Regions from separate parts of the Kitasatospora sp. NPDC041988 genome, predicted to be linked through region 2. Evidence: riboswitches for the same ligand, from Rfam matches in the RefSeq annotation. Region 2 holds a riboswitch; the other holds the start of a gene.
The links. Region 2 has a riboswitch for glycine ahead of gcvT (glycine cleavage system aminomethyltransferase GcvT). Riboswitches for the same ligand answer to the same signal wherever they lie in the genome.
Positions count from the first base shown of each region.

Region 1: linked by a shared signal. The riboswitch ahead of gcvP (aminomethyl-transferring glycine dehydrogenase) and the one ahead of gcvT (glycine cleavage system aminomethyltransferase GcvT) in region 2 are both predicted to bind glycine.

Region 1 is NZ_JBVJCO010000005.1:13,749-18,157, forward strand. It holds gene ACZ6NC_RS07240 (MFS transporter) at 1-53, opposite strand, end outside; gene ACZ6NC_RS07245 (PRC and DUF2382 domain-containing protein) at 242-1,465, opposite strand; glycine riboswitch at 1,689-1,792, shown strand; gene gcvP (aminomethyl-transferring glycine dehydrogenase) at 2,033-4,409, shown strand, end outside.
Region 2 is NZ_JBVJCO010000029.1:60,178-64,586, reverse strand. It holds gene glyA (serine hydroxymethyltransferase) at 1-661, opposite strand, end outside; gene gcvH (glycine cleavage system protein GcvH) at 794-1,171, opposite strand; gene gcvT (glycine cleavage system aminomethyltransferase GcvT) at 1,261-2,382, opposite strand; glycine riboswitch at 2,615-2,721, opposite strand; gene ACZ6NC_RS26700 (enhanced serine sensitivity protein SseB) at 2,870-3,673, shown strand; gene ACZ6NC_RS26695 (enhanced serine sensitivity protein SseB C-terminal domain-containing protein) at 3,853-4,409, shown strand, end outside.

The DNA of each region.
Region 1 (4,409 bases), on a different contig from region 2:
CGGGCGCTGCTCTGCTTCTCGGCCGCGGTGGTGGGCTGTGGTGCCTCACTCACGGTTGCTTCCTCCCGTACATAGTGAATGAACTGAAATAACCATGCAGGGAGATACTTCATTATGTCAAATATCGATCGGTGAAGCTTTGGCAAAGTCGAAGGACCGAGGCCCCGGAGGGCGGGTTCGCGGGGTGGAAGCCCGAAGGACCCCGGGCCGTGGCGGGCTCGGGGTCCTGGGTGAGCTGCTGTCAGGCGAGGGGTCTGAGGGGGGCCGGGCGGGACGGTTCGTCCGCCGGGGCGGGGGCGTGGGCGTGGGCGGGGTCGGGCGGCGCTGCGGGGGTCGGGGCCGGGGTCGAGGCGGCGGTGTTGTCGTGGACCTCGACGTGCTCGCGGCGCAGCTCGTCGCGGATCACCTCCTCGGTGGTGTACCGCTCGACCACCAGGCGCACCCGCTCGATCGGGGCCAGGTACTTGCGGACCACCGGGCGCTCCTCGCGAAGCGTGACCTCCTCCACCGCCTCGGCGATGTCCTTGTCGCTCAGCGCGGCCCGCTCGGCCTCGCCGACCGGCATCCGCTCCACCCGGACGCGCTCGCGGACCACCGGGACGCGGCGCTCGACCGGCTCGCTGGTCACGTACTTGCGCAGCTTCGCGGTGCCGAGGACGTGCCACTCGGTGGTGATGTCCAGGCGCTCCTCACGGCAGGTGATCTCCACCGGGCCACTGGGCGCGGACGAGGCCGGCCCCGGGGTGGTGGAGGCCGCGGCGGCGGGGGCGACCGGGCCGGTGGTGGCCGGCGCGGCGGGGGCGGCGGGTGCGGCCTGGGGGCGCGGCTCGGGGGCGGCGGGTGCGGTGGTGCTGAGGGTCCGCACGTTGGCCTCCGTGGCGGGTTCGGACGGCTTGCCGAGGTCGGCCGCCGGGGTGGTGAGGGGGGAGGGGGCCGGGGTGTCGGCCGGGTGGAAGGCGAGCGGCTTCGCGGCGGGCGCGGCCGGTGCGGCGGTCGGGGTGGCCGGGGGGTCCGCGGGCTTCGGTGCCGTGTGCCTGGCGGCGGCCACCGCGGTGCCGGCCGCCGCCGTCGGGGCCGCGGCCGGGACCGAGCCGAAGTCCAGGTCGGCGGGTTCGGACCCGGAGCCGTCGCCCGCCGACGGGCGTCCGTCCACCGGGGTGTCCAGCCCGTAGTAGCGGTACAGCTGGAGCTCCTGGGCCGGCGACAGGTGCTGGCCGACGCCGAAGTCCGGCGACTCCTTCACCAGCGACTTGTCGTACGGCACCCGCAGCTCGTCGCCGGAGAACTCGCTCGTGGTCAGGGGGACGAAGGCGTCCCGGCCGAAGATGCCCGTCCGGACGGCCGCCCATTCGGGCTGCCCGGTGGCGTCGTCCAGGTACACCTCGTCGACCGTGCCGATCTTGTCTCCGTTGCGGTCGACCGCCTTGTGGCCGATGAGGTCCCGGGGGTCGATATCGGTCTGCACTCTTTCCTCCAGTGCGCTGCGCCTGCGGAACTCCCGCAGGCCGACGGCCGGCCCGCCCGTTCCATCCGCCACTTCACACCAAAAGCCATGAACCGGACGGGCGCGACCGGGGCGGGGCCGGACGGGCCCGGTGCTGCGCCGTCCGGGTCACGGGGAAGTCCCGGGAGTGACCGGACGCACCCGTGATCGAAGGGCCTCCCGCTGGTACCCTGGGCGCGACCGCCGAGCCCGCTCGGGAGAGTCCCCGACAGCGAAAACCACTGGTCGGGGCGCCGAAGGAGCAACTCCTCCCCGGAATCTCTCAGGCATCCGTACCGTGTGGGATAGGTCACTCTGGAAAGCAGGGCAGGACTGCCGGCGAGGGAGCCGGTGGCCACCACCCTCACCGACGGTGCAAGCCGGCGGCGCGCCCATGGCGTGCCGCGCGGGTGAAGCTCTCAGGTCCCGATGACAGAGGGGGAGGCCTGTCGGGTCCGCCCGCCCAGGCTCGTCCGCTGTTGTCCACAGCGGCGGAGCCGCACGGCGTGCGTACCCCCGCCGGTCCGTGACCAGGAGGCCTCGACCACCATGAACGCCCAGCCGAACGCGGGACGCCCCACCGGCGCCCCGACCCTCACCGAGCTTGAGCTGGCCAGCCCCTTCGAGAACCGCCACATCGGCCCCGACGCCGCCGCGCAGGAGAAGATGCTGGCCCAGGTCGGTTACGGCTCGCTGGACGAGCTCGCCGCCACCGCCGTTCCCGAGGCGATCCGCTCCATCACCGGCCTGGACCTGCCCGCCGGCCGCAGTGAGGCGCAGGTCCTCGCCGAGCTGCGCGAGCTGGCAGGCCGCAACCAGGTGCTCCAGCCGATGATCGGCCTGGGCTACTACGGCACCTTCACCCCGCCGGTGATCCTGCGCAACGTCCTGGAGAACCCGGCCTGGTACACCGCGTACACGCCGTACCAGCCGGAGATCTCGCAGGGCCGCCTGGAGGCCCTGCTCAACTTCCAGACCCTGGTCTCCGACCTGACCGGCCTGCCCACCTCCGGCTCCTCGCTGCTGGACGAGGGCACCGCGGCCGCCGAGGCGATGGCGCTGGCCCGCCGCGTCACCAAGGTCAAGGGCGGTGTCTTCCTGGTCGACGTCGAGACCCTGCCGCAGACCATCGCGGTGATCGAGACCCGGGCCGAGCCGACCGGTGTCGAGGTCGTCGTCGCCGACCTCTCCGCGGGCATCCCCGCCGAGATCGCCGAGCGCGGCGTCTTCGGTGTGCTGCTGCAGTACCCGGGCGCCACCGGTGTGGTCCGCGACCTCGCCCCCGTCATCGAGCAGGCCCACGGCCTCGGCGCGATCGTCGCCGTCGCCGCCGACCTGCTGGCGCTCACCCTGCTGAAGTCCCCGGGCTCGCTCGGCGCCGACATCGCCTGCGGCACCTCGCAGCGCTTCGGTGTGCCGATGGGCTTCGGCGGCCCGCACGCCGGCTACCTCTCGGTGCGTGCCGAGTACGCCCGCTCGCTGCCCGGCCGCCTGGTCGGCGTCTCCGTCGACGCCGACGGCAACCGCGCCTACCGCCTGGCGCTGCAGACCCGCGAGCAGCACATCCGCCGCGAGAAGGCCACCAGCAACATCTGCACCGCCCAGGTGCTGCTCGCCGTGATGGCCTCGATGTACGCCGTCTACCACGGCCCGGACGGCCTGGCCGACATCGCCCGCCGCACCCACCGCTACGCCGCCGCCCTCGCCGAGGGCCTGCGGGCCGGTGGCGTCGAGCTGCTGCACGGCGAGTTCTTCGACACCGTCACCGCCGTCGTCCCCGGCCGCGCCGCCGCGATCGCCGAGGCCGCGCGCGCCCACGGCATCAACGTCCACCAGGACGGCGAGGACCGGATCTCGGTCTCCACCGACGAGACCACCACCCGCGAGCACCTGGCGGGCGTCTGGGCCGCGTTCGGCGTCGAGGGCGTGGAGGCCGCCGAGAGCGCCGACGCGCTGCCGGCCGCGCTGCTGCGCGAGGACGAGTACCTGACCCACCCGGTCTTCCACAGCCACCGCTCCGAGACCGCCATGCTGCGCTACCTGCGCCGCCTGTCGGACCGCGACTACGCGCTGGACCGCGGCATGATCCCGCTGGGCTCCTGCACCATGAAGCTCAACGCGACCACCGAGATGGAGCCGGTGACCTGGCCCGAGTTCGGCCAGCTGCACCCGTTCGCGCCGATCGACCAGGCGCAGGGCTTCCTGACCCTGATCCGCGAGCTGGAGCGCCAGCTGGTCGAGGTGACCGGGTACGACGCCGTCTCGATCCAGCCGAACGCCGGCTCCCAGGGCGAGCTGGCCGGTCTGCTGGCCGTCCGCGCCTACCACCACGCCAACGGCGACACCCAGCGTGACGTCTGCCTGATCCCGTCCTCCGCGCACGGCACCAACGCGGCCTCCGCCGTGATGGCCGGCATGCGCGTGGTCGTGGTGAAGACCCTGGTCGACGGCGACGTCGACGTGGACGACCTGAAGGCCAAGATCGCGCAGCACCGCGACCAGCTCTCGGTGCTGATGGTCACCTACCCGTCCACCCACGGCGTGTACGAGACCGAGATCACCGACATCTGCGCGGCCGTGCACGAGGCCGGCGGCCAGGTGTACGTGGACGGCGCCAACCTGAACGCCCTGGTCGGCCTCGCCAAGCCGGGCAAGTTCGGCGCGGACGTCTCGCACCTGAACCTGCACAAGACCTTCTGCATCCCGCACGGCGGCGGCGGCCCGGGCGTCGGCCCGGTCGCGGTCCGCGCGCACCTCGCGCCGTACCTGCCGAACCACCCGCTGCAGGCCGAGGCCGGCCCGGCCACCGGCGTCGGCCCGATCTCGGCCGCGCCGTGGGGCTCGGCGGCGATCCTGCCGATCTCCTGGGCGTACGTCCGGCTGATGGGCGGCGAGGGCCTCAAGCGCGCCACCCAGGTGGCGGTGC
Region 2 (4,409 bases):
CGTACGGCACCGGGTTGGGGTGCAGGCCCGCGGCGACCAGGCCGGCGAAGTGCGCCATGTCGACCATCAGCAGGGCACCGACCTCGTCGGCGATGCGGCGGAACTCGGCGAAGTCCAGCTGGCGCGGGTAGGCGGACCAGCCGGCGATGATCAGCTTCGGCTGGTGCTCCTTGGCGAGGCGCTCGACCTCGGCCATGTCGACCTGGCCGGTCTTGTCGTCGACGTGGTACGCGGCCACGTTGTAGAGCTTGCCGGAGAAGTTGATCTTCATGCCGTGGGTCAGGTGACCGCCGTGGGCCAGGCTCAGGCCCAGGATGGTGTCACCCGGCTGGATCAGCGCGAACATCGCGGCGGCGTTGGCCTGCGCGCCGGAGTGCGGCTGGACGTTGGCGTGCTCGGCACCGAACAGGGCCTTGATCCGGTCGATCGCGATCTGCTCGACCACGTCGACGTGCTCGCAGCCGCCGTAGTAGCGGCGGCCGGGGTAGCCCTCGGCGTACTTGTTGGTCAGCACCGAGCCCTGGGCCTCCATGACCGCCACCGGGGCGAAGTTCTCGGAGGCGATCATTTCCAGGGTGGTCTGCTGGCGGTGCAGCTCGGCGTCGACCGCGGCGGCGATCTCGGGGTCGAGCGAGTGCAGGGACTGGTTGAGAACCGTCATGGTGTGGTCTTCCCAAAGAAGAGACGGAGGTGCCGCGCGTGTCGCGCCCTTGGAAGGGTGGCGGCGGGCGACGGGAGGGCGGAGGAGGCCAGGCGGGGCGGCCGCCGCGCTGCGGCCGCCCCGGCGGGTGGCTCAGGCCGGGTTGGTGAGGGCGTCGTACTCGGCGGCGCTCAGCAGCTCGTCGGTCGACTCGACGCGCACCTTGAACAGCCAGCCACCCTCGAAGGGGGCGCTGTTGACCAGCGAGTTGTCGTCCAGGACGTCCTGGTTGACCTCGGTGATCTCACCGGTCACCGGCGAGTACAGGTCGCTGACCGACTTGGTGGACTCGAGCTCGCCACAGGTCTCACCGGCGGTCACGGTCTCGCCGACCTCGGGCAGCTGCACGTAGACGATGTCACCGAGGGCGTCGGCCGCGTGGGCGGTGATGCCGACCGTGGAGACACCGTCCTCGGCGGCGGTCAGCCACTCGTGCTCCTTGGTGTACTGCAGGTGCTGGGGGTTGCTCATGGCGTCATTCTCCAGGATGGGAAGCGGGTACGACGAAGCGGCCCGGCGGCCGGGCATGCCTCGGCTGGGGAAAGCGGGAGGGGAAGAGGTCAGCGGGCGCGCTTGTAGAAGGGCAGCGCCACGACCTGGACCGGCTCGTGCTTGCCGCGGACGTCCACCGCGACGGTGGTGCCGGGGGTGGCGTGCGCCGCGTCCACGTAGGCGATCGCGATCGGCTTGCCCAGGGTGGGGGAGGGCGCGCCGGAGGTGATCCGGCCGATCGGGGTGCCGTCGGCGGAGACCACGGTGTACTCGGCGCGCGGCACCCGCTTGCCCTCGGAGACCAGGCCGACCAGCACCCGCGGCGGGTTGGCCTCGGCCTCGGCGGCGGCCTTCTCCAGCGCCTTGCGGCCGACGAACGTGCCCTCGTTGGTGGTCTTGTCGAAGCGGACCACCCGGCCGAGGCCGGCGTCGAACGGGGTCAGGTCGGTGGAGAGCTCGTGCCCATACAGCGGCATGCCGGCCTCCAGGCGCAGCGTGTCGCGGCAGGAGAGGCCGCAGGGGACGAGCCCGCGGTCGGAGCCGGCCTCGGTCAGCGCCTGCCAGATCTGCTCGGCGTCGCCCGGGTTGCAGAAGATCTCGAAGCCGTCCTCGCCGGTGTAGCCGGTGCGGGCGAGCAGCACGTCGCGGCCGGCCACCTGGGCCGGGAGGATCGCGTAGTACTTCAGGCCGGGCAGGTCGGCGTCGGTGGTGGCGGTGAGGATCGCGGTGGCCTCCGGGCCCTGGACGGCGATCAGCGCGTAGGTGTCGCGGTCGTCGGTGACGACGGCGTCGTAGCCCTTCGCGCGGGCGATCAGCTCGTCGAGGACCAGCTGGGCGTTGGAGGCGTTGGCGACGACCAGGAAGGCGTCCTCGCGCAGGCGGTAGACGATCAGGTCGTCCAGGATGCCGCCGTCCTCGGCGCAGATCATGGTGTAGCGGGCGCGCAGGACGCCCAACGCGGAGACGAAGCCGACCAGCGCGTGGTCCAGCATCTCGCCGGCCTGCGGGCCGGTGACGGTGATCTCGCCCATGTGGGAGAGGTCGAAGAGACCGGCCTTGGTGCGGACGGCGAGGTGCTCCTCGCGCTCGCTGCCGTAACGCAGCGGCATGTCCCAGCCGGCGAAGTCGGTCATGGTCGCGCCGAGGGCGCGGTGCAGCGCGTCGAGCGCGGTGAGGCGGAGGGACGACATGGCCTGGAACTCCTCGGTCTGGGCACTCAGGGGTGCGCACGCCGGACCGGTCCCGCTCGGTGAGGGACCTGGCCTGCGCGCGGGCATGCGGCGGCGGGGTCTCCCCATCTGTCGTCGTACCTGAGAGCTTCACCGCACGCGGGCCCGCAGCTCTTACAGCTAACAGGACAGCATGGCGGCTTGCACCGTGGGTGGGCGCGCGACCGGGCCGTGCGCCGCTTTCCAGATGTGCCTAATCCGTGCGGTAGGGGTGCCTGAGAGATTCCGGGGAGGACTTGCTCCTTCGGCGCCGGCTCGGCCGCCTTTCGGCGGCACTCCGGACTCTCCCGCGCGGGTTCGAGCGGCCGGTATGGAGTTAGGGGCGGCCCCTGCGAGAACGCGGAGCCGCGGACATCATGGCACGTCCGGCGCCCGTGTGGGAGAGGGGCCCCGGGCGGCCCGCTAGGCTGCACGCGTCGACGAGCCAGTGAGGCGGTACAAGGGGCGCATGGGGTACCCGGTGGAGCAGCAGCAGGGGTGGGGTGGCCCGGAGTCGGCGCCGCCCGGCGGCGGATGGCCGGCCAACGAGCTGGAGCAGGTGCTCACCGCCGCGCTCGGCGATCCGGGCGCGACCCCGCGCGTGTTCGAGGTGCTGGCCCGCAGCCAGGTGTGGATCCCGCTGCCGGCCGGGGCCGACCCGCAGGGGCAGGCGCTGGACCTGCCGACCGTCGAGCTGGCCGGCGACCCGTACGTGCCGGTCTTCTCCTCGCAGGAGGTGTTCCTCCAGCAGGCGCCGGGGATGGCGTTCGCGGTCGCGCCGGTCTGGGAGTTCGCCCGCGGGCTGCCGCTGGGCGTGGGCATCGCGGTGAACCCGGAGGCTCCGGTCGGCATCCCGGTGCCGCCACAGGGCGTGGCCGAGCTGCGGCGCGGGCCGCGTGAGGCCCGTTGGGAGACCGCCGAGGACGCCGCCGCGCCGTCCGGCGGCCGGGTGGCGCTGCGCGAGCCGGTGCCGGGCGAGGACCCGGAGGCCTTCCTGGCCGCCTGCCGGAACGAGCTGTCGGCGCTGCCCGGGGTGTTGACCGCGCGGCGGGCGCTGGCCAGCGTCGAGGGCGAGCCCACCGTGATGTTCGTCGGCGTCCAGCTCGACCAGCTGGCCCCGGCCGAACCGGCCGCCGTGAACGAGGCGCTCGGCCGGGCGCTGGGAACCGCGCCGCTGCCCGGCGGCGTCCACCTCGTGCTGCTCGACCTCGCGGAGGACCCCGTGGTCGAGTGGTTGCTCAACCGGGTCCAGCCGTTCTACACACGGATGTGACCCGCCGCGAAAGCGACGCGCCCCTCCCCGCCCGCCGTCGGGCAGCCCGCCATCGGGCCGGAGGGGCCCACGGCAGGCACGTCGGCGTGGCGGTGGTCGGTGGCGCCCCATAGGGTGCGTGCAGACACCCGTCGGGCCGGCGGCAGGTGAGAGAAGAAGAGGCGCAGCGAGGTGGGCGCATGAGTGCGGGAGCGGTAGCGGGCGGTGCACCGGGGCCCTGGGGCCAGGCACCCGCCGGGCGCCCCGGCGCGGATCCGAGAGCGCTGGAGCACGCCCTGCGCGAGGTCGCGCCGGAACGCTGGGAGGCGTACGAGGCGCTGCTGCACGCCCTGGCCGAGGGTCAGGTGCTGATGCTGCTCTGGCACGGGACGCCGGGCAGCCCGGACGCCCAGTACGGGAACATGGAGATCAGCGGCCACGGCTACGCGCCGGCGGTCACCTCGCCCGAGCAGCTTGCGGCGTCCGGCTGGGCGCGGGCGCACGAGGTGATCTCGGGGCGCGAGATCGCCGCCTCGCTGTACCGGACCCGCTGGGGCCTCTGGCTGAACCCGCACGCCCCCGGTGGCGGGGTCGGCGTGCCCTGGGCGGACCTGCGGCGGATCGCGGCCGGCCTGGACCGGCTGCCGGCCGGGCCGCTGAAGCTGAGTGAGCCGCAGTTGCCGGCCCAGCAGTTCTTCGCGCTGCTGGAGCGCCAGGCGGGCGAGGTGCGGGCGGTCAAGGCGCTGCGCCGGGCCTG